3 regions of the Pseudoalteromonas sp. AWH4_217 genome follow, and region 1 is predicted to be linked to each of the others. Evidence: predicted binding sites of a transcription regulator. Region 1 holds the regulator's gene; each other region holds the start of a gene.

Region 1 (8,214 bases):
CGATTCTGGCCATGCATCAGCTGCCCCTGGTGCTGAGTAAACAGCGAGCGCGCATCTACATCTTGTGCAGCAATATTCAGCGAGTTCAACAGGGCTGCGAGTAAACGTGCCGACCAAACCTCGCCGAATGCCAGTAGTGGCGCCTCCTGCAACTGGCGGGACTGTGCTTGGCGGCCAATGCTGCTTAGCTCATCTCGTAACTCAGATGCCAGCTGGTCCTGCTGGACAGCAGAAAACAACTCACTGATCAGCTGCACCTGATGATTTTCAACCTGCAGCAATATATCGCTGAAAGCACGCTCATCCTGCTGCTGATAGCTTTGCCACAAGGCAACCAGAGTATTAGTCGTTTTGCCAGCCGCCGATACCACGATACAGTCGCCAGTTTGGCAGTGGCCAATGATGATATTGGCAACTGCCTGATAGCGTGCCGCTGAGCTCAGACTTGAACCACCGAATTTATGTACTGCTTTTGTCATTTCTTCTACCACAATGCCGTATGTGCTGGCGAGAGCTTGAATGCTTTCGCATTATCACTGGAACCGCCTTGCGTGGTTTTCACCGCTGCAAAAGCCTGTTCTAGGTCTGCTAATAAATCGTCGATTTCCTCAATGCCCACCGAAATACGGATCAGTGTATCCCCGACACCCGCTTCAAGGCGTGCCTCCGGGTCCATGCCCGCATGCGTCATAGTCGCGGGGTGACAGATCAGGCTCTCGACTCCACCCAGAGACTCAGCCAGCGAGAATTGCTTCACACTCGTCAGAAACTTAGCGGCATCCGCCAACTCCCCTTTAATGTCAAAGCTCACCATACCACCGAAGCCTTGTTGCTGTTGCTTAGCCAGCGCATGCTGCGGGTGGCTTTCCAGCCCTGGGTAATATACCTGGCTGACAAATTCAGATTGCTCAAGATAACGTGCAATCGCCAGGGCGTTTTCCTGATGCTGTTTCAGGCGAACATTAAGCGTACGCAAACCACGCAAAGTCAGGTAGCTGTCGAACGGTGCGCCTGTGATACCGATATTGTTCGCCCACCAGGCAAGTTCTTCACCAAGTTCCTCGGTTTTGGCAATCACTGCACCACCGACGACATCAGAATGACCATTGATATATTTGGTCGTGGAGTGCACCACAATATCCACACCAAATGCGATGGGGTTTTGCAGCGCCGGCGAAAGAAAGGTGTTGTCGGCCGCCACCAGTGCACCGCACTGTGCAGCAACGTCGGTGACCGCTTTGATATCGGTTAATCGCAAAATCGGGTTACTCGGCGTTTCTATCCAGACCAGCTTAGGTTTAATGGCCAGGATCTCCTGCAAGCTCTCGCTGCGTGTCAGATCCAGGACTTTCACCTTCAGTAATCCACGCTTTTCCAATGAGGTAAACAACCGATAGCTACCACCATAGCAGTCGTGTGGGATCACTAAGGTGTCGTCAGCATTGAGCAGCTGAGTCACCAGATGTACCGCAGCCATGCCGGTAGCCGTAATGATGCCCTTTGCGCCACCTTCAAGCTCCGCCAGCGTTTGCGCGAGAATGTCACGATTCGGGTTGCCGCTGCGGCCATAATCATAGTCACGCTTCTTATCGAAGTCCGCAAATGAATAGGTGGTCGACAAATAAAGCGGGGGCACCACCGCACCATGATGCTTGTCAGCATCAATGCCTGTACGTACCGCTATGGTTGACTTGTTGCTTTGGCTCATAGGTCACCTGGCTAAGTTGGATGTTTAGACGTCTAAAAGGTTAGATGAACAAAAGTTAGAAGTCAAAACATTTATACTGCTAAATGGCTAAATAACTAGTATTTGACTATCTTTTTTAAACCGATAAAATTTCGCCACTCAACGCGAACTCTATGCTAATAAGACTGAGTATTTGAGCTTAAATATGGCAAATGACGTGCAACATTGCCAACAGAGAGCCTACGTGTCACGGTTGGATCCATACACAGTACGCAGTCTTATTCGCATTGCATCTACAACACTGAGGCAAGTACACCACTATGGCTAAATGGAACGGTGAATATATTCACCCTTATGCAGAACACGGTAAGAAATCAGAACAGGTAAAAAAGATTACCGTTTCTATCCCGCTCAACGTGCTTAAAGTGCTGACCGATGAGCGCACCCGTCGCCAGGTTAACAACCTGCGCCACGCAACTAACAGTGAGTTACTGTGTGAGGCATTTCTGCATGCCTTTACCGGCCAGCCGCTACCTGGTGATGAGGACCTGCGCAAAGATAACCCGGAGAAGATCCCGGCAGAAGTGCGTCAGATCATGACAGAAATGGGGCTGGAGATCCCAGAGATTAACGAAGAATAATCTCGTCGGCACCAGTGAACAACAACAAAAAAAGCCTCACAATGTGAGGCTTTTTTTTGCTCAGACCGGCTTATGCCATATAATTTTCTGGCATCTCTATTTGCGCCACACCGGACTCAACCGCCGCCTCAGCCACCGCTCGGGCTATGCGTGGCAACAAACGCGGGTCCATCGGCTTAGGAATGATGTAATGTTCACCGAACTCCAGACTGTCGACATCCGCCGCTTTGAGCACTTCAGCAGGGACCGGCTCTTTGGCAATGCTGCGGATCGCTTCAACCGCCGCAATCTTCATTTCATCGTTAATGGCCGTTGCACGCACATCCAGTGCACCACGGAAGATAAACGGGAAGCACAGTACATTATTAACCTGATTTGGATAGTCTGAACGACCTGTTGCCATGATCAGATCGTCGCGAGCGCCATGCGCCACTTCCGGGCTGATCTCAGGATCCGGGTTAGAGCATGCAAAAACCACAGGCTTGTCAGCCATCAGTTTCAGGTCTTCCGGAGACAACAGGTCCGGACCAGACACGCCCACAAACACGTCCGCATCTTCAATCACATCCTGTAAGGTGCGCTTGTCGGTGTTATTGGCAAACAGCTTTTTGTACTCATTCAGATCATCGCGACGCGTATGGATGACGCCTTTACGGTCAAGCATATAAATGTGTTCACGCTGCGCGCCGCACTTGATTAACAGCTCCATACAGGCGATGGCAGCAGCACCTGCACCCAGGCAAACGATAATAGCGTCATGAATGTTCTTGCCCTGGATCTCCAGTGCGTTCAACATACCCGCAGCAGTAACAATTGCAGTGCCATGCTGGTCATCATGGAATACCGGTACATCACAACGCTCAATCAGCGCACGCTCAATCTCAAAACACTCAGGTGCTTTAATATCTTCCAGATTGATGCCACCGAAGGTATCGGCAATATTGGCAACCGTGTTGATAAAGTCTTCTGTGGTACGATGCTTAACTTCGATGTCTATCGAATCCAGGCCTGCAAAGCGTTTAAACAGTAACGCTTTACCTTCCATCACAGGCTTAGATGCCAGAGGGCCAAGATTACCCAAACCCAGAATCGCAGTACCATTACTGATAACGGCAACCATGTTACCTTTACCTGTGTAACGATAAGCATTGCTCGGATCGGCAGCAATTTCACGGACTGGTTCAGCAACACCTGGACTGTATGCCAGGGCCAGATCCTTGACGGTTTCCGCAGGCTTGGTCAACTCAACGCTGATTTTTCCTGGAACGGGGTGGGCATGATAATGTAACGCTTGTTCACGAAAGTCTGACATGACGCGATTTTTTCCTAACGAAGAAGTTGAAAGTGAGAGTGAGATAAAAAATTCGCTAACTGCTTTAAACCATACCTTTTTTAAAAATTAATTCAAGCGATATCAGGTCTATCCTGTTAAAGCAAAAATAGTTGGCAGTTAGCAATATTTAGCGACTTTTTTGCTACTTTTCGGCAAAGTTAACTCACAATAAATGATCTGATAAGTGTCATTTTCAGTTCAAAATAGCGTCATTTTTATGCAGAATATAAACGAAATAAATAAAGCAAACTAAAAAAACAAGTTCGCAACATTTAATGCTTTTTAGCTTAAATTTACGCACAAATCGAAGATTTTATCGAATTATAAACCTGAATTTATAACGGATAGCTATGCATATTAATCAGCTGAATATGGTCATTCACGCTGAAACAGGTCATGACAGGATTGTCATAAAGCCAGCCTTTGAAGGTATTAGCGAGTACACCCGCTTTCTGACAATAGGCACCTTTTTACTGGAAACTTTACTAACCAAACCGAACTGATCCGTCCACTTGGCTCTGAAGGGGAAAGGCAAATGCCAGATTGAAAAACCGGGAGTGCAGAAACGAAAAAAGCACCCGAAGGTGCTTTTTCTACAGCAAAAGTAGTGCTTACTTCTTGCTGCTAAGCGCACCGAAGCGCTTGTTGAAGCGATCAACACGACCACCTGTGTCTAAGATCTTCTGCTTACCAGTATAGAACGGGTGACAAGCAGAACATACGTCCAGGTGAATGTCTTTACACAGTGTTGAACGAGTCTCGAATTTGTTACCGCACGAACAAGTTGCTGAGATTGTTTCGTACTTAGGATGAATACCTTCTTTCATAGGGCACCTCTAGTTAAGGCCGTATCGCTCTCCAAACCCGAAGTCTGGCACCATACGTAGTTATACAAAAATTGTGGACGCGTATTTTAGGGTCAATTAGGATGATCCACAAGCAATAAATGCAAATTAGCAGTTATTTTTTGTGCAATCTCACCATGAGGCCGTGAATCACCAAGCGAAAAGCACGCTGTGTCAGCATACACATGCAATTTTACGCTGTTACGGTATACTGACCGCCGGTTCTGATTGCATGTTTAACCACAATCAGACAGCTATCCTTAACTTTGATACTCAGATGCCGGAGTCTCCATGCGCTTCGCCGAAGTCGCTTTAAAAGTGCCTTTACATAGAACCTTTGATTACCGCCTTGATCCGCAACAGCAGCCTTGCGTCGGAGGCCGGGTGCGGATCAAATTCGCCAACAGAGCCTGCATTGCCGTCGTTGTCGCACTGAAAAATCACAGTGATGTACCACAAGACAAAATAAAAGCCATTGAGTCGGTAATCGATACCACGCCTATCTTGTCGCCCGAGCACCTTGGTTTTTTGCGCTTCAGTGCACAATATTACTGCCACCCGTTAGGCGAAACCCTGTTCACCGCCCTGCCTGGTGCATTGCGCGAGGGAGAGCAGGTTGATAAAACGCAAGTCCCTGTAGTGACCCTCACTGAGACAGGACGTGAAACCACACAACTCAGGGCCAAAAAGCAACTTGCCTTGCTTGAGCAACTGCGCAGCGCCGGTGATGCGACCGCCAGTGAACTGAAAACACTCGGCTTCTCGCAGGCACAGATCAAAGCACTGCTCGAAAAAAATCTGATCCGGGAAGAACTGCGCACCGACACCGACTGGCAATCGACCCCATTGCAACTGGGCACTAAACCCAGGCTAAACCCTGAACAGGCCACGGCTTGCAGTGCCATCAACAGTCAAACCGGATTTCGTACATTTTTACTTGAAGGTGTCACGGGCAGTGGTAAAACAGAAGTGTATTTACAAAGTCTGGAGGCCATTTTAGCCAGCGGCAAACAAGCATTGGTGCTGGTACCAGAAATAGGCCTGACACCACAAACCGTGAATCGCTTTAAGCGCCGCTTTGAGGGGCTGCCCATTGATCTGTGGCACTCCAATCTGACAGACAATGAGCGCTTGCATACCTGGCGTCGCGCTGAACAGGGTGAATCGGCACTGGTGATAGGCACCCGCTCAGCCATCTTTCTGCCTTTTCAGGCTCTGGGTATGATAGTGGTTGATGAAGAACATGATGGCTCCTTCAAGCAGCAGGATGGACTACGTTACCATGCGCGCGATCTGGCCGCTTACCGCGCCGCTCAGGGTCAGTTTTCTTTGGTTTTAGGCACCGCAACACCAGCGCTGGAGACCTTACACAAAGCCTTGCAGAACCGTTATCAATTGCTGCCACTGACTAAGCGGGCACAAACCCAACAAGATAACCGGTTTGTGCTGGTCGATATGAAAGGACAAGCTGACCAGGCCGGATTTGCCAAAGCCAGTCTGGATGCCATTTCCGCCACCCTGGCTCGAGGGCAGCAGGTCATGGTGTTTCTCAACAGGCGAGGCTTTGCCCCCACCCTGATCTGCCATGAATGTGGCTGGCTCAGCAACTGCGATCGCTGCAGCACCAGCGCCACTTATCACAAATCGTTGCGCAGGCTCATTTGTCACCACTGCTCCGAGCAAGCTTTTGTGCCCGTGCAATGTCCCGACTGCGGCAGCACCCAGATCATGCCAACAGGGTATGGCACAGAGCAGCTGGAAGAGTTCTTATCCGAGCAGTTTGCCGACTTTCCTGTGCACCGCATTGACCGCGATTCTACCCGTCGCAAGGGCAGTCTCGAAAGTGCACTGGATGAAATTAACCAGGGAGGAGCACGACTGCTGATCGGCACTCAAATGCTCGCCAAAGGTCATCACTTCGCCGACGTCAATCTGGTAGTGATCCTCGACGTAGACAGCGGGCTGTATTCTTGCGACTTCCGTGCCACGGAACACATGGCTCAGCTGATAACACAAGTGGCTGGGCGGGCCGGACGTAGCGGCGAAGCAGGCACTGTGCTGCTGCAAACTCACTTCCCGGAACACCCTTTATTACAAGATTTGGTCAACAACGGGTATCAGGACTTTGCCCGCTATGCTTTACGTGAACGCGAAGAAACCCACATGCCACCTTACAGTCACATGGCTCTGATCCGTGCAGAAGCCACCAACGCACAACTGGTCATGGCGTTTTTATCGGATCTGGTTCCAGCCACCCCCTACCCTGGTATACAATTACTCGGACCGATCCCCGCGCCGATGGAACGCCTGGCCGGAAAATACCGATATCAATTGCATATTCAGGCAGCGCAGCGCAAAGTACTGCATCAATACCTGGCGCAACTGGCTGATTATATTGGTCAGCATAAGCTTGCCAACCGGGTGCGCTGGAGTATTGACGTTGACCCTATGGATACCTATTAAAAAAACGTTATGGCACAACACGACTATATAAATAAGAAGCCTGGCGGTAAAAAAGCCGCCAAAGGAAAGGCCAGCAAACCCTTTCCAAAGGTTTTTGCGGCCCTGACACTGTTGCTGGTCGGTGCCTTTGGTTATGGCCTGTGGTACATCAAGCACCACGGCGAGCCTCAGGTACAGCCAAGCAGCCCTAAGCCTGCAAAACAAGCTGAGCAACCCAAAGTAGAAAAAGATCTCCCTCGCCCACCTGACTTTATAAAGGATATCAAAGATCATGAAGTGATCGTCGAGGTGAAAAAGCTGGAGAGCAAAGGCCCATACCAGATGCAATGCGGCTCTTTCAGAACCTATAAACAGGCTGAACAAATGAAGGCCAAAATGGCGTTTGCTGGCCTGATAGCCGAGATCCGCCGCACCGAAGGATCAAATGGGGTCTGGTATCGGGTGCGTCTGGGTCCCTATGAAACCAAACGAGGCGCTGAGAGCGACAAAAATAAGCTGGAACGGATTAACATCGTCAGCTGTGGGATTTGGAAGTGGACTTGATCTTCGCAAAATCGTCCCTATCTCTACCCTAATTGAATTTACAGGTGAGGCTTAAGCCTCCTGATTAAGGAATACTATGACAACTATCGTGAGTGTTCGCCGAGGCGACAAAGTCGTAATTGGCGGAGATGGCCAGGTCTCTCTTGGCAATACGGTAATGAAAGGCAACGCTAAAAAAGTGCGTCGCCTGTACAACGGTAAAGTACTAGCAGGCTTTGCCGGTGGCACTGCCGACGCGTTCACCCTGTTTGAACGCTTTGAAACCAAACTGGAAATGCACCAGGGTCACCTGACCCGCGCGGCCGTTGAAATGGCAAAAGACTGGCGTACCGACAGAGCGCTACGCAAATTAGAGGCACTGCTGGCTGTTGCCGATGAAACTGCGTCATTGATCATCACAGGCAATGGCGACGTAGTACAACCTGAGCACGACCTGATAGCCATAGGCAGTGGCGGTAACTTTGCCCAGGCCGCAGCCACTGCGCTGATTGAAAACACCGACCTGAGTGCCCGTGAAATTGTGGAAAAGAGCCTTAAAATCGCAGGCGACATCTGCGTCTTTACCAACAATTTCCAAACCATCGAAGAATTGTAATAGGAATTGCCATGACAGCAATGACCCCCAGAGAAATCGTCCATGAGCTTGACCAACATATTATAGGTCAGGACAAAGCTAAAAAAGCCGTCGCCATCGCACTGAGA
Region 2 (8,214 bases), on a different contig from region 1:
CCGGAATAGCCAGTTTGTAGTTGGCAATTTGCTTATCTTCATCGATAAGTGCTTGCGGTTTTTGCGCATTATAGTGCATCGGCGACTCAGTCTGATTCACCAGACGTGCTTTCATATCAGCCGCGTCTCCTGTCACAAACACATAGTGAATGTTGTCACTTTGCAGGTTTTCGCGGATCACCCGATTCACATCTTCTACGGTCAGCGAAGCAAGTTGCGCGCGTACGTAGTTCACAAACTCATCAGTATTGTAGAACTGGCTGTCCAGCGCATACCCAAGCTGACGATCCTGACTGGCAACCATCTGAGGCACAAAGTTACTCAGGAAGTTACGGGTGGCAGAGAAATCACTCTCAGTCATGCCCTCTTTAATCAGCTTGTCTAACTCAAACTGAGCAACACGAGTGGCAAAGTGCGCGTCGTTATTAGAACGCAGCGGACGTAACCACACCTGGAAAATTTGCTCAGAGCGGCCCAGGTTGGCATCGGGCTTAGTCTGGAACATACCACGCGGGAAGTACTCAATATAAGCATAGTCACCATAGTTCATACCACGCACCTGACGGATCCGCTGGAACAGGTAAGCGTTTGAGTTACGGTGCTCACCAAAGTAAGAGCGCACCAGCCATAAGGCAGTCCAGTCTTTGCTGCTGCGGATGGTATCGATTGGGAAACCAAACGATACTGCAGTCGATTTTGCGCTCTTCTCAACGATAGTAGCATGTCGACCCTCTAATGCTGGCGCATCCGGGATCGTCAGCCGAGACTTCTCCCCTTTGGGCAGCTTAGCCAGATCAGTGAGCATACGTGCTTTAAGCTGCTCATCCAGCGCACCGGTGATCCCCACGTTCAGTTTTGCCTGAGTAAACTGGCTGTGGTAGAACGCTTTCACATCATCCAGAGTCAATGCTTCGAGATCGGACAAATCGCCCAGATTGTAACTCTCGTATGGATGGCCCTGATACAATTTATGATACAGCACCTCTTTGCCCAGCTCTTCATCATTTGATGCTTTAAGGCCCGCTTTGATGTTGTCGATCAGCTCTTTTTTCAGACGTTTAAAGTCATCTTCTCTAAAGCCTGGATTGAGTAACTGTTCACTGATCAAGGCATACCATTGTGCAGCATTGTCCTTGTGCACCCGACCACGCAGTGACAGCATTTCTTTGTCAATCTGATAATCAAAGCTACCTGCAATGGGATACAGGGCTTTTTGGATTTCTTTATAAGACTTGCTCTGCGAGCCACCATTGGCAATCATGGCAGCAGTCAGGGCGGCCACGCCTTTTTTGCCTTTAGGATCCGCGGCAGCCCCAGTGTAAAACAGTAGATTCACATCAACCAAAGGTGAAGCATTGGTTTTATCCAGTACGGTGAATTTCTGTTGTTTTGGTTGGCTTTGTTGCGACACCAGCGCATCCAGTTCAACTTCTTTGTCAAACCCAGCGACTTGGGTCAATGCCGACATCGTCACTGTGGTACGGCCACTGTCAACGAAATAACGGTTGGCGACATCGCGAATGTCTTCAGCCGTGATGGAATCACTGGTCGCATACAAGGTGTTGATCACTTCAGGATCGCGCTCGAAATGCATATATTCCGCCAACATGCTGGCAATCGCCTGCGACGAGTCCAGGCCGTTGGCAAAGCTATATTTGCGGTTCGACTTCAGTGCAGCCAGCTTATCACTGTCAACCAGCTCAGTGCGCGCGTTAGCATAAGTACGATTGATGGCATCGCGTACCACAGCTAAGTCACTTTCTTCATTAACCTTCACAAACACGTGAAGCAGACCCGGATCTTTGGTCTCCGGATTATAAGTGAACATCTGGCTGGCAATTTGCTTATCGACTACCAGCTCCTGATAAAGCTCTGAGTTTTCAGAGAAATAAAGCTGTGAGAGCAGATCCAATGCGGCACGGTCTTTCTTTGCAGGTTCCCATGCAGCCCCTTTATAGGAAACCAATAACCAGTGGCCCGGCAACCCTTCGTAGTGTTCATGCACATACCTGGCTTGTTGCTGCTTCGGCTCCACCGGAATATCGGCAACATAGTTACCACGCTGCCAGCCACCCCAGTGCTTTTTAACCATTGCCATGGTTTCCTGCGGATCGACATCACCCACAATCACGATAGACACGTATTCAGGCTTATAGAAACGCTCAAAAAAGATTTGGCCATATTCCATTTGATCCGGCATGGCTTCAATATCTTCGAAGAAGCCCATGGTGGTATGCTTGTAGGTGTGCTTATCAAATGCTTCTTTACGCACCGCACTTAACAACTTTCGGATCGGGCTGGCGTTGTTCTTCAGGTATTCACCTTTGACCGTCAGCGCTTCGGTACGGAACTGCGACTCACTGTAGCTTAGGTTTTGAAAAATATCCGCTTTGATCTCAAGGACCTTATCCAGGTGCTCTTTTGAGAAATTCAAATGGTAATTAGTATAATCGTTGGTAGTGTATGCGCGGTTGTCCACCCCGGAGTTTTTCAGAATGTCGGCATAGACATCCTGTGGAAACTTCTCAGAACCTTTAAACATCATATGCTCAAAGAAGTGAGCAAACCCGGTTCTGCCCGGCTCGACTTCGTTACGCGAGCCAACAGAGACTGGGATCTGCAGTGACACAACATCTGGGTAGTCGGTTTTCACCACCATCACACGTAAGCCATTATCCAGCTCTTCAAGAACATAGTCTTGTGCAAACACTTTATTGCTGGCCTGCGCCTCTATGCTGGTTGGCCCCTGCTGCGCCGATTGTTGCGTTGCGGTGCAGCCGGCCAGAGCCAGTGACACAGCCAGGCTGGTCGCCAGTAGTTTAAATTTCATATGCTTCCCTTAAATTTGTCGTGATTTTTATTCTTGGTCCCATTGTAATTGGGACGCATAGTTCCCAATTATGCCGCAATCCCACCTTAATTCATCTTTACACGCCCAAATAATGTAAAGAAATATGAACTAAATTTCCCTGAATAAACCGGCGGGCAAACAACAGCTTGCTCCAACATGACGAAAACACCATGAGAGAAATTCATCTGTATTGAATTTGTTTCAAGAAAAAAATCTATCTAGACGTCTAAATGGCTGCTATATTAGATCCCATACACTGAATTTTTGCCGGAATCTGGACCATGGCGTTATCACTACAAGAGAAAATCTTAGACCCGAACCAAGGGGTATATTTGATTGGTACGACTCCGCCCAAATCTGGTACGGAGCAGGATAAGGTAAAACGTATTGCAACTAAGCTTTTGGATCGACTGCATGAAATTGAATATGACGGCGTTATCGTTTACGACATTCAGGATGAAAGCAGCCGCACCGATGTGCCCCGCCCTTTTCCGTTTAAGGAAACCGTCGACCCGTGCGAGTACAGCCGTCTGGTGAAGTCGTTGTCACAACTGGACGTGATCACCTATAAAAGTGTGGCACAACGTGATAGTAGTGAATTTAACCAGTGGCTTAGCAACACCAAACAGGAATTTGGCCTGAACAATCTGGTCCTGGTTGGCTCTCCTTCATCACAGGGTAAAATTAACTTGCCACTGCCAGACGCTTATCAGGCCCTAGCTGCGCACCAGGCAGACTTTTTTCTGGGCGGTGTAACCATTGCAGAGCGTCATGCATCCAAACGCAATGAACATGAACGCCTGATTGAAAAAACCGCTCAGGGCTGTGAATTCTTTATTTCTCAGGCAGTTTATAATGCTCAGGCAACCATAGACCTGATCACCAGCTATGCCCGTACCTGCAAACAACAAGGCATTGAGCCGAAGCGGCTGATCCTGACTTTTACCCCCTGCGGGGGTGAGAAGACGCTGCAATTTATGGAATGGCTTGGGATTTCAGTACCTGAAGCGACCAAGTGGCGCATGCTGGATGCAGACAATACCCTGAGTGAATCGATCCGCATTTGTCGTGAAAATCTGGATTCTATTCTGCGTAGCTGTGCCCAACTGGATGTCCCGCTGGGACTGAACATAGAAAGTCTGACTAACCGCAAAGAAGAAATCGATGCATCGATCAATTTGTACCGTTTGCTCAAAGCCACTATGGAGCTGACGCTGGCAGAAAAACAGATCGCTTGAGCGATTCACAAAGACATAAAAAACCGAGCCTGTGTGCTCGGTTTTTTTATTCTCAGACATCCGTTTATTCCGACTTTTGCTCTCTGCCAAGCAGGGCCATCGCGGCTTCTTTGACGTCTTTTTGTTGATACAGCACCTGATAGATCTGCTCCGTGATCGGCATTTCGATACCTGTGCGCTTTGCCAGCAGGTACACTTCTTTGGTGTTGCGGTACCCTTCCACCACCTGACCAATGCTCTGCATCGCCTCTTCGACGTTTTTTCCCTGGCCCAGTGCCAGACCAAAACGTCGGTTGCGCGATTGGTTATCGGTACAGGTCAGGATCAAATCGCCCAGTCCCGCCATCCCCATAAAGGTTTCAGAACGAGCACCCAGCGATAAGCCCAGCCGGCATAACTCCGCCAACCCACGAGTGATCAAAGCGGTTCTGGCATTGGCACCAAAGCCAAAACCATCAGACATACCTGCGCCAATGGCAATCACATTCTTCACCGCGCCACCAAGCTGAATACCGATAAAGTCATCATTGCTGTACACCCGGAACGAGCGACCACAATGGAGCAACTTAGCCAGTTCACCGCGGAACGCTTCGCAACGCGACGACACTGAAATAGCAGTCGGTAACCCGGCGGCCATTTCTTTTGCAAAAGTCGGTCCAGACAATACAGCCAGCGGAACCTGCTCACCGAGTACATCCAATGCCACATCCTGCAGTAATCGGCCGGTATCCGGCTCCAACCCTTTCGTTGCCCAGGCGACTTTCGCACCCGGCAACAAATGTGGCTTAATCGCTTCCAGCGTTTGCGCAAACGCGTGGCTGGGTACCACTACCAAAACCAATTGACTGGCCTGAACGGCTTGAGTCAGGTCGGCTTCCAGTTGCAGTGACGCGGGAAAGTCAATATCCGGTAAATAACGGGCATTCTGACGCGAGCTGGCTAACTGCGCAATGGCAGTGCTGTCACGTCCCCAAAGAGTAACCTGGTGACCGTTGCGGGCAAAACAAATAGCAAGGGCGGTGCCATACGACCCCGCCCCTAATACGGTCACAGCTGATTGTGCTGTATTCATCATTTATGCGTCAGCAGGTTGCTCTTGCGCGGCACGTTGCTGCATGTACTGAGCAAATAGCGCGTCAAAATTTACTGGCGCCAGGTTTAGTTGTGGGAAGGTACCACGGTTAACCAGGCTTGCAACCGCTTCACGTGCGTAAGGGAACAGAATGTTCGGGCAGAACGCGCCTAACATATGTGCCATTTGCAGCTCTTCCAGCTCACCAATTGAGAAAATACCAGCCTGTTGGATTTCACACAGGAATGCAGTTTCTTCGCCCAATGACGCAGTGACAGTCAGTGCCAGAACAACTTCATATACACCTTCGTCCAGCTTGGCAGAACGCGTGTCCATATCCAGCTTTACTTCAGGTGTCCACTCTTTTTGGAAAATAGCCGGAGAGTTTGGCGTTTCGAACGACACATCTTTGGTGTAGATACGCTGAATGTTAAATTGTGGACCTTGTTGTTCTTCTGCAGCAGCTGCGTTGTTTTGCTCTGTCATTGTTCTTCCTAATTATTCGTCTTTATTTTAAGTGGGGTAGCACCTCGGGCCCGTAACCTGGGTGCAATAAATTTTAACTCAGTAAGGCGTCCAGCTTACCTTGTGATTCAAGCGCCATCATGTCATCGCAACCGCCAATGTGCTGCTCTTTAATGAAGATCTGTGGCACCGTGTGACCACCATTTGCTTTGCTGATCATCTCTTCACGCAGCTCGGGTTGCGCGCCGATATCGTACTCGGTATATGTGACACCTTTGCTGTCCAGCAACGCTTTTGCGCGATGACAGTAAGGACAGTAATCCTTTGTATAAATAACAACTTGGCTCATATTTACTCCTATTTACCCGAGGCTGTTGGCAGGCCAGCAGTTTGCCAGGCACCAAATCCACCCGACAACACGTACACTTGCTCAAAGCCAGCTTTGTACATATTGCTGGCAATGCCAGATGCGGTCATGCCAGTGTTACACACCAGTATAATGGGCTTAGTTTTGAACTTTTCAAGTCCTGCGAAATCATTTTGTTTGGCTTTTTCCACATTCATATGCTCGCTACCAGCGATACGTGAGCCATTGAACTCTTTCGCCGCACGCATATCAAACACCTGGCCATCCTGACGGTTTACCAAAATAGTAAGCTGCTGCGGATTGATCTGACGGATCTTGGAAAACATGCCTTTCAACCAGCTTGAGACCAACATAGCCGCCAAAACCAGCCAGATAATGCTGAGAATGGGGTTTCTACCTAAAAATTCGATGTATTGTTCCATATTGTCTTTACCAACCAGGAAAATGAAATTGCTCGCGAGTATACTTTCTTACGGGCGCTGGTACAAACATCTGTGACATAATGCCTGACTTTGCAAGCAATCGCTGGCTAACCGCTTGCAGCGCTTAGCGACAGGGTTCAACTCGGGTTTGTAACTTATATGAAATTTAAAGTGGTTGAGGATAAATCACGCCCAGAGGGCTGAATATTCATATAAAACAAGGTATCCTATGGCCAGATTTCGTGCACATTTCAGGAGCCCAAATGACTGCAAAGAAAAAACCTCTGGTATTAATGATCCTCGATGGCTGGGGATACCGCGAAGACGCCGAGAGCAATGCAATTCTGGCGGCTAACACCCCCGTTTTGGATGAGCTATGGCAAACGCGTCCACGTACGCTGATCTCGGGTTCAGGTCTGGATGTGGGACTACCGGATGGGCAGATGGGTAACTCTGAAGTCGGCCATGTCAACCTGGGCGCCGGCCGCATTGTTTATCAAGACTTTACGCGCATTACCAAAGCCATCAATGATGGTGAGTTTGAGCACAATCCGGCACTGGTTGAGAACATAGACAAGGCGGTTGCCGCCGGTAAAGCCGTCCACCTGATGGGACTGTTGAGCCCGGGTGGCGTACACAGCCATGAAGACCATATTGTTGCAGCCATCGAACTTGCCGCCAAGCGCGGTGCCAAAGCGGTTTACTTCCACGCCTTCCTGGACGGTCGTGATACGCCACCACGCAGCGCTCAGGCTTCGATTGAACGTATTGAAGCACAGTTTGCAGAACTCAAGTGTGGCCGTCTGGCGTCAATCGTAGGTCGTTATTATGCTATGGACCGTGATAATCGCTGGGAGCGTGTTGAAGCCGCTTACAATCTGATGGTGTGTGGCGAAGCTGAATATCGTAATGCTGATGGGGTCAGTGCCCTGAACGCGGCGTATGAGCGTGACGAAAACGATGAGTTTGTCAAGGCAACCATCATTGCCGCAGAAGGACAAGAAGCAGCGACCATTAACGATGGCGATACGCTGATTTTCCTCAACTTCCGTGCTGACCGTGCCCGTCAGATGACCCGCGCCTTTGTGGATGCGGATTTTGCTGGCTTCAAGAAGAAAAAAATCCCTGCACTGAGCGGCTTTGTGATGATGACGGAATACGCGGCCGATATTAACGCGCCCGTCGCCTTTGCCCCGGAAAAACTCACCAATGTACTGGGCGAATGGCTGGCAAAACACAACAAAACGCAGCTGCGTATTTCCGAGACCGAAAAGTACGCCCACGTCACCTTCTTCTTCAGCGGTGGCCGTGAAGAACTGTTCGACGGCGAAAAACGCGAATTGATCCCCTCGCCTCAGGTAGCCACGTACGACCTGCAACCTGAAATGAACTCCGCCCTACTGACCGATAAGCTAGTCGAAGCCATTCACAGTGGTGAGCACGATGTGATCATCTGTAACTATCCAAATGGTGACATGGTGGGTCACTCAGGTGTTTTTGCAGCCGCCGTGAAAGCCTGTGAAGCCGTTGATGCCTGTATCGGCCGTGTTGTAGCAGCACTGGAAGAAACTGGCGGTGAGGCGCTCATTACGGCTGACCACGGTAACGCAGAGCAAATGGTGAACAGCAAAACCGGTCAGGCCCACACAGCACACACCAGTGAGCCGGTACCATTTATTTACATTGGCCGGGATGCAGAACCACAGGCAGGCAAAACACTGAGCGATGTGGCACCGACCATGTTGCACCTGTTGGGCATGCCTCAGCCTGAGGAAATGACTGGTTCACCTGTCATGCGG
Region 3 (8,214 bases), on a different contig from region 1:
TTTGTCTGTTGCTTCCCAAGGGAACTCGTTACGACCGAAGTGGCCATAAGCCGCAGTAGGCTGGTAGATTGGACGCTCAAGGTCCAGCATTGTGATCAGACCGTACGGGCGCAGATCAAAATGTTCGCGGATCAAGTCGATCAGGCGAGCTTCTTCCAGTTTACCCGTGCCGAAGGTTTCTACACTGATAGAGGTTGGCTCTGCAACACCAATGGCATAAGACACCTGGATCTCACATTTGTCGGCAAGACCTGCTGCAACAATGTTCTTAGCAACATAGCGTGCTGCATACGCGGCTGAACGGTCAACCTTTGATGGATCTTTACCAGAGAACGCACCACCACCGTGACGAGCCATACCACCGTAAGTATCTACGATAATCTTACGACCAGTCAGACCACAGTCACCCATAGGGCCACCGATAACGAAACGGCCAGTTGGGTTGATGAAGAACTTAGTTGCTTCAGTGATAAGCTCTGCTGGCAGTACCGGCTTGATGATGGTTTCCATCACTGCTTCTACCAGATCATCCTGAGACACAGAGTCACAGTGTTGAGTTGACAGAACCACGGCATCAATACCAACCGCTTTACCATTTTCATAGGCAAAAGTAACCTGAGACTTAGCATCAGGACGTAACCAAGGCAAAGTGCCATCTTTACGTACTTGTGCCTGGCGTTGAACCAGACGGTGTGAATAGGTAATTGGTGCAGGCATTAAAACGTCTGTTTCGTTACAGGCGTAACCAAACATCAGACCCTGGTCACCCGCACCTTGTTCTTCTGGGCGAGTACGGTCAACACCCTGATTGATATCAGGAGACTGCTTACCAATGGTGTTCAGGATTGCACACGAGTCCGCGTCAAAACCCATGTCTGAGTGGGTGTAGCCGATTTCACGTACCGTTTTACGCGTTAATTCTTCGATATCAACCCAGGCGCTGGTAGTGATTTCACCACCGACCATGACCATACCGGTTTTAACGTAAGTTTCACACGCAACACGTGCTTTTGGATCTTGCTCAAGGATAGCATCTAGTACCGCATCAGAGATCTGATCGGCGATTTTATCCGGATGACCCTCAGAAACAGATTCAGAAGTAAATAAATGTTTTGCCATTGTATTTATGCTCACAAATATTGCGCTTCACAAACTACAGGAATAGCGCGAAAAAATCAGAGCGATATATTATCGAAAACACGCTCGGCTGCATAGCTTTTTTACGCCTAGACGTCTAATTTTAAACCTTTGCAAAAAACGCAGTAAAAAAGTCCGCGAGTAGCCCGAGATTTCATTGATTTTTAATTGCAGTGGTTACCCTAATAGGTAAGAATGGGGACCAATTTTCTAATCGAGTTACCTGCAGCTTTGACGTGTCACACTTTAAGTTGCCTCACATCCGGCATACATGACAACGTCGCTACACGGGTATTATAGGTACAGATTTGCCACTCAAAAGACATAAAAGGTAGGAGACTTCATGCCATCTCGCAAAGAACTTGCAAATGCCATACGCGTTCTGTCCATGGACGCAGTTCAAAAGGCCAAATCCGGTCACCCGGGTGCCCCAATGGGTATGGCCGATATCGCAGAGGTATTGTGGCGCGATTATTTAAAGCACAACCCCAATAATCCTGACTGGGTTGATCGTGACCGCTTTGTTTTATCAAATGGCCATGGCTCCATGCTCATTTATTCTCTGTTGCATTTGTCTGGCTATGATCTATCTATTGATGAACTGAAAAACTTCCGCCAAATGCATTCCAAAACGCCAGGTCACCCAGAGTATGGCTATGCTCCTGGTATTGAAACGACCACAGGTCCGTTGGGGCAGGGCATCACCAATGCCGTAGGCATGGCAATTGCGGAAAAGGCGCTGGCAGCTCAGTTTAACCGCGACGAGTACGATATTGTAAACCACTACACGTATGCTTTCCTGGGCGATGGCTGTTTAATGGAAGGTATTTCTCACGAAGCCTGTTCACTGGCTGGCACGTTGGGTCTGGGTAAACTGATTGCATTTTGGGATGACAATGGCATCTCAATCGACGGTGAAGTTGAAGGCTGGTTCAGCGACGACACGCCGAAGCGTTTTGAAGCATATGGTTGGCACGTAATTGCGGGTGTCGACGGCCATGATAGTGACGCAATCACAGCGGCTATCGAGGCTGCACGTGCAGAATCAGACAAGCCAACGCTTATCTGTTGTAAAACAGTCATTGGATACGGCTCACCAAACAAGTCGGGCAGCCATGATTGCCATGGTGCACCTCTGGGTGATGACGAAATCAAAGCAGCTCGTGAATTCCTTGGCTGGGAGCATGAGGCGTTTGAAATTCCTGAGTCTGTTTACGCAAAATGGGATGCTTCTGCACATGGTCAGCAAATTCAGAGTGAGTGGCTGGTTAAGTTCACAGAATACCAGATGCATTATCCTGAACTGGCAGCGGAATTTGAGCGTCGTACTAAAGGTGAGTTACCTGCTGACTGGGCACAGAAAAGTGCTGAGTACATTGCACAGCTCCAGGCTAATCCAGCCAACCCTGCAACCCGTAAAGCATCACAAAATGCACTGAATGCATTTGGCCCGCTGTTGCCTGAGTTTATGGGCGGCTCTGCAGACCTGGCAGGCTCTAACCTGACACTATGGGATGGTTCTAAAGGCCTGACAGCAGACGACGCCTCAGGCAACTACATTTTCTACGGTGTGCGTGAATTCGGTATGTCGGCCATTATGAATGGTATTGCTTTGCACAAAGGCTTTATTCCTTACGGTGCCACCTTCCTGATGTTCATGGAATACGCGCGCAACGCAGTACGTATGGCTGCACTGATGAAGCAACCTAGCATCTTTGTTTATACCCACGATTCAATTGGTCTGGGTGAAGATGGCCCGACCCACCAGCCGGTTGAACAGCTGGCAAGCATGCGCATGACACCAAATCTGGTCAACTGGCGCCCGTGCGATCAGGTTGAATCAGCGGTTGCCTGGCAACAGGCTATTGAGCGTAAAGACGGTCCTACGTCGCTGGTATTTACCCGCCAGGGACTTGAGCAACAGGCGCGCAGTGACGAGCAGGTTGCAGCCATTAAGCAAGGTGGTTATGTACTGAGCTGTGACGGTGAGCCAGAGCTTATCCTGATCGCAACCGGTTCAGAAGTTCAACTGGCTGTGGAAGCAGCTGCACAACTTCGTGACAGCGGCAAGCGTGTTCGAGTAGTGTCTATGCCATCTACCGATGTATTTGATGCACAGTCTGCTGAGTATAAAGAGTCTGTATTGCCAGCTGCGGTAACACGTCGTGTTGCGATTGAAGCGGGTATCGAAGACTACTGGTACAAGTATGTTGGTCTGAACGGTGCGGTAGTTGGCATGAGCACCTTTGGTGAGTCGGCACCAGCGGCTGAGCTGTTCAAACACTTCGGCTTCACAGTTGAGAACGTGGTTGCCAAGGCGACTGCCCTGTTCAACTAAGCTTAAAGTTTGCATTGAAAAAGCCGTTTAGGGAAACCTAAACGGCTTTTTTGTGCTCTGAATATGCTTGAGCCTTTGATGAGCTGGTGATAGGTTATTGTTCTTTGTGATAATTAAATGTTTTGGAGTGAGGGGGCGACTGCTTCGGGTATGGCCTGAATCTCGTGCTCTTATCATTAAACGATTACTGGTCATCAGGAGTCATAGGTTGAGAATACTATTTACTTCCCTAATGCTGATTTCTCTTAACGTGTTTGCCACAGCGAGCATAAAGAGTGAAAGCGGCATATTTGCATTTGTTGGGGAGCAGGTGGACTTCTATCAGTTTGAGCCCAATGTGAGCGATGATGTGATCCACATGGATGGCGCATTCATAGCGAAATACAAAGTCCTGGAGCAAGTCCATGGGGAGTTTAATTCCGACGTAATCTCGTTTGAAGCCTACGATCACTACGGCACTCCTGCGTTTGCAAAATATAAGTATGTACTGTTATTTGTCTCAGAGCATGCCGGGAAAATATACCACGAAAAGTACCAGTATTTTGATGTTTATAAGACACAGTCGGGGGGCTGGGCCTATTGCGGTACTCCTTATGAATACGAAGAAGCTGTGAAACCTAAGTCATTGAAAAATATAAAATTCAGCCCGGTAATCGAATATAGCACAGTGATGTACAATGAGACGTATGCAAAGGAAGTGTTTCCGGAGCCTACTTTTGAACACGTTAATGGCAAAGCTATCTGCCGACAAGGCGTCTATGTGGATGAGCTTTTTAGGATAAAGCAAGAAGGAGTTTTGAAAAATCGGGGTCATTCAGCGAAACCAGGCAACACAACCTTATCACGCTGAATTTATCTGTATGCACTTTAATATAAGCACACAGGGTTTGTTTAGAACCGATAGGCGAGGCTCACATTGATACCCATTTCGGTGTTGCTACGGTCAAACCAGCTGGAATGGTGGTAGACTGTCTCTAATGTACCATGCCAACTGGGCGAAAAGGCATGTTCTATGGCTAAGCTCAGGCCGTAGTTATATCCATCATAGTCTAGCACTTTATTGGCCACATCTGCATTGCAGCCCTCTCGCTCCGCACAGTAAATAATTTCCATATCACCAGTTTGATAAAAGACGCTGCCATAGGCTAGAAGCTGTGGTGAAATCCTGTACCCACTTATAAAGGACACATCCAGCAGTTGCTTATCAAGTCCCCAGTGTCGGTAGGTAGTCTCTCTGTTGGTGGTACCGTCGTCTTTGTTCGTGACAAACCCAAACCGCATTGCATGACTCCAGTCACCGCTTTGCGCATGTTCACGATGTTTACCATAAAATTGGTATTTGATCCCAAAACTGGTATCGCTTGCAATGATGGCATCGAGCTCAAGCCCGAAACCCAACGAAAGTTTGGCAGAATTCAGTCCTTTCGACTCGCTATCCGCGTCCATTCCACCTTCATGAGGCATTACGTGTGTGCTTGCCTTGCCAAAAGCAAGCTCCAGCTTGAGCGCCTCTTCGTTGACCTCTGAGCTGTTCAATCTGACCATATCATTGTGTGCTTTGGGTGTGGAATAGCATCCAGCCAGTACGGTCAGTGCCATGGGTATTAATATTATTTTTTTCATGCGATTAATTCTATTCCGTTAAAAATGGCGCAAGTGTGCAACATTGTCCCTTAAATTGCAACTTTTGGTTGTAATACAAGGACTATCGTGGCTTTTGTAACGAACATGAGAAAAGAATTACTCATCTTGAGCATCAAAATTGATCGTTTGTCTCTGACCTGATTTTTACATAAAAATAGCGTTATACCGGTTGAAAAAACCATCATAAACAGGTGGCCTGTTGCACTATGTTAAAAGCATAAAAGGTCAGGCCACACTAAGGACTAAAATGTTGTCTACGCTTTTTGTTGTTGATCAAAATGCAGATATCTTGCCACTGAATGACAATGTGGTGACTTTCGAAACATACCTGCAAGAGTACCCCAAACTCGGCGAATCTAAGCTAAGGGTCATTAACCTGTGTGACTGCCGTCGATACCTCAGTCAGGGCTACTATTGCTCCTTGCTGGCAGAAGCGCGTAATCACCAGGCGCTGCCGAGTGTTAAAGTGATCAATGAGCTGGGTGATGAAGGCTGCACTGTGTATTTGTCTCAGGCCTGGTGCACGCAGCAGGGTATTGCGGTGTCACAGGCCTTGTCATTGCTGATCTGTATGGGTGAAACGCAACAGGCGGAATATACCAAGCTCGCAGCGCACTTGTTTGCGCAGTTTCAGGCGCCGTTACTGACGGTGCATGTGCAGCCTCAGGGCAACGGGTTACAGGTGCAGGTACTGCGCAGCGACTTTTCCTCAATTGAGCAGGACGAACTGACATTTTGTGCTCAGGTGCTCAGCAGAGTCCACGCAATGCAATGGAAAAAGCGCAAAAGCAGTAAAAAACACCGCTGGGACTTGGCTATGCTGGTTGATCACCAGGAGCAGTTGCCACCGAGTAACAAAAACGCCGTGAATCGCTTTGTTAAGGCCGGCGCTAAACTGGGTATCAAAGTGCATCTGGTCGAGGCGGATGAGTTATATAACTTGAGTCAGTTCGATGGGTTGTTTATCCGCGAGACCACAGCGATTGACCACCATACTTATCGCCTTGCCCAGGAAGCAGAGCAAAAAGACTTAGTGGTGATTGACGACCCAAGCTCTATTTTACGTTGCTGTAATAAAGTGTTTTTACACGATGCGTTTAACTATAAAAAAGTACCGTCACTGGAAACGTGCTTCGTCAGCCAGTGCTCTGAAGCGGTAATAGAAGAGCTGGTTGCACAGTTGTCATTGCCTATGGTGCTTAAGATGCCGGAAAGTGCGTTTTCTAAGGGCGTGTACAAGGTAAAAACCAAAGAGGAACTACAATTCCGGTTGAATCTCTTACTGGGAGAGTCGGCCATTGTGCTGGCCCAGGCATATCTGTATACCGATTATGACTGGCGTATTGGGGTACTGAATGGACGTGCCATCTATGCGTGTCGTTATCATATGGCACGCAATCATTGGCAGATCTATAACCACAGTTCAAAACGCAATTTTTCGGGTGGGTTTGATACTTTGCCGACCTTTGAAGTACCCAAAGTGGTATTGGGGGCCGCACTGAAGGCCGCGGCTGTGGTGGGCAATGGTCTGTATGGCATCGACATCAAGGAGCATGAAGGCAAGGCTTATGTGTTGGAAGTGAACGATAACCCCAGCATTGATCAGGGTGTGGAAGATAAGTATCTGGGCGATGAGCTTTACATGCAGATCATGTCGGAATTTTTGCGTCGTCTTGAAGCGAGAGGTAAAAAGTAATGTTGCAGGCCTGCATGGTGGTAGAAAAAGCCCAGCCTGAGGACTTGGCCGAACTGGTTGAGCTGGAAGCGCGTTGCTTTAGCAGTGACAGGCTCAGTCGTCGTCAGTTTAAGCATCATATCGGGTTCGAGCACAGCCTGCTGCTGACTGCCCGACTGGCAGGAGAGCTGGTGGGTTATGGACTGCTGTGGTTGCATCAGGGAACACGACTTGCTCGCTTATATTCACTGGCTGTATCGCAACAGCAGCAGGGTAAAGGCATTGCCAGTCAGTTGATGACTGAGCTGGAGTCTCAGGCGGCCCTGCTTGGCTGGTTTTACATGCGACTGGAAGTAGCAAAACGCAATACGGCAGCAATCGCTCTGTACAAGAAGCTGGGATATCGGGTGTTTGGTGAATATCATAATTATTACGAAGATCACGATGATGCGCTGAGAATGCAAAAGTGTATTCGCAAACGCACTGAGCAGGCGACTTTGCAGGTTGCCCCCTGGTATCAGCAGACAACAGAGTTCACCTGTGGGCCGGCGTCTTTGATGATGGCGATGGCCAGCATTGACGCAAGTTGCATGGGAGATCAGAGCCTTGAACTGGAGATTTGGCGCGAAGCAACAACCATTTTTATGACCTCTGGCCATGGTGGCTGCCATCCGTTTGGTTTGGCACTTGCTGCTGAAAGGCGTGGCTTTGCCACCGAAGTGGTGGTGAATACGGCGCAGCCTTTGTTTATTGATGGAGTGCGCAACGAGCAGAAAAAGCAGGTGATGACGCTGGTACATGAGCAGTTTAAGCAAGAGTGTGAATATCGGGATATTCCAGTTCATTGCGCGAGTCTTCAACTCGAACAGGTGGAGCACTGGTTGTCTCAGGGAAGTTCGATCTTGGCCTTGATCAGCACATACCGGTTAAACGGTAAGAAAGCACCGCACTGGGTTTTAATCACAGGCATCGATGCACTGTGCTTGTATGTCAATGACCCGGATGTGGAAGATGAGCAGGAGGCAATTGACTGTCAGCAGGTGCCAATTGCACGGGAAGACTTTGAAAGAATGGCCTCTTTTGGTGCCAGTAAGCTTAGTGCACTGGTGGTACTACATGAGTCATTCTGACGATATTAAAAAGAAAAGGCCCGCTCTATGAGCGGGCCTTTTTGATTGGGTAAAGTCTGAAGTTAGACCCTGAACTGGTCGACAGACTGTCTCAACTCTTCGGCCAGCTTGGCCACTTCTGAGCTCGAAATAGACGTCTGGTTTGCGCCTTCAGCTGTTTGCTCGGCGATGGTTACAATAGACTCAAGACGTTCACTGATCTCCTGAGACACTTGCTGCTGCTCATTGGCTGCGTTGGCAATTTCTTCACTGACATCGTGTGCGCGTGAAACCGCATCAGTGATAGAGTT

The links. The regulator MetJ, encoded in region 1, represses methionine synthesis genes. The targets are predictions, from matches to a motif close to TAGACGTCTAGACGTCTA.
Region 2: a site for MetJ is predicted at 3,071-3,088, ahead of ACXAH1_RS00110 (methylenetetrahydrofolate reductase). Genes of this name have one in related genera too.
Region 3: a site for MetJ is predicted at 1,220-1,237, ahead of metK (methionine adenosyltransferase). Genes of this name have one in related genera too.

The regions. Positions count from the first base shown of each region.
Region 1 covers NZ_JBSWYM010000017.1:97,632-105,845, forward strand. The annotation lists gene metL (bifunctional aspartate kinase/homoserine dehydrogenase II) at 1-479, opposite strand, end outside; gene metB (cystathionine gamma-synthase) at 485-1,708, opposite strand; gene metJ (met regulon transcriptional regulator MetJ) at 2,008-2,328, shown strand; gene ACXAH1_RS19390 (malic enzyme-like NAD(P)-binding protein) at 2,399-3,640, opposite strand; gene ACXAH1_RS19395 (hypothetical protein) at 4,012-4,164, shown strand; gene rpmE (50S ribosomal protein L31) at 4,273-4,488, opposite strand; gene priA (primosomal protein N') at 4,798-6,969, shown strand; gene ACXAH1_RS19410 (SPOR domain-containing protein) at 6,979-7,512, shown strand; gene hslV (ATP-dependent protease subunit HslV) at 7,589-8,107, shown strand; gene hslU (HslU--HslV peptidase ATPase subunit) at 8,119-8,214, shown strand, end outside.
Region 2 covers NZ_JBSWYM010000001.1:21,705-29,918, forward strand. The annotation lists gene ACXAH1_RS00105 (M16 family metallopeptidase) at 1-2,830, opposite strand, end outside; gene ACXAH1_RS00110 (methylenetetrahydrofolate reductase) at 3,133-4,089, shown strand; gene gpsA (NAD(P)H-dependent glycerol-3-phosphate dehydrogenase) at 4,154-5,161, opposite strand; gene secB (protein-export chaperone SecB) at 5,165-5,647, opposite strand; gene grxC (glutaredoxin 3) at 5,721-5,975, opposite strand; gene ACXAH1_RS00130 (rhodanese-like domain-containing protein) at 5,984-6,415, opposite strand; gene gpmM (2,3-bisphosphoglycerate-independent phosphoglycerate mutase) at 6,679-8,214, shown strand, end outside.
Region 3 covers NZ_JBSWYM010000005.1:70,942-79,155, forward strand. The annotation lists gene metK (methionine adenosyltransferase) at 1-1,119, opposite strand, end outside; gene tkt (transketolase) at 1,481-3,475, shown strand; gene ACXAH1_RS07215 (hypothetical protein) at 3,684-4,325, shown strand; gene ACXAH1_RS07220 (hypothetical protein) at 4,367-5,098, opposite strand; gene ACXAH1_RS07225 (RimK family protein) at 5,367-6,815, shown strand; gene ACXAH1_RS07230 (GNAT family N-acetyltransferase/peptidase C39 family protein) at 6,815-7,924, shown strand; gene ACXAH1_RS07235 (methyl-accepting chemotaxis protein) at 7,987-8,214, opposite strand, start outside.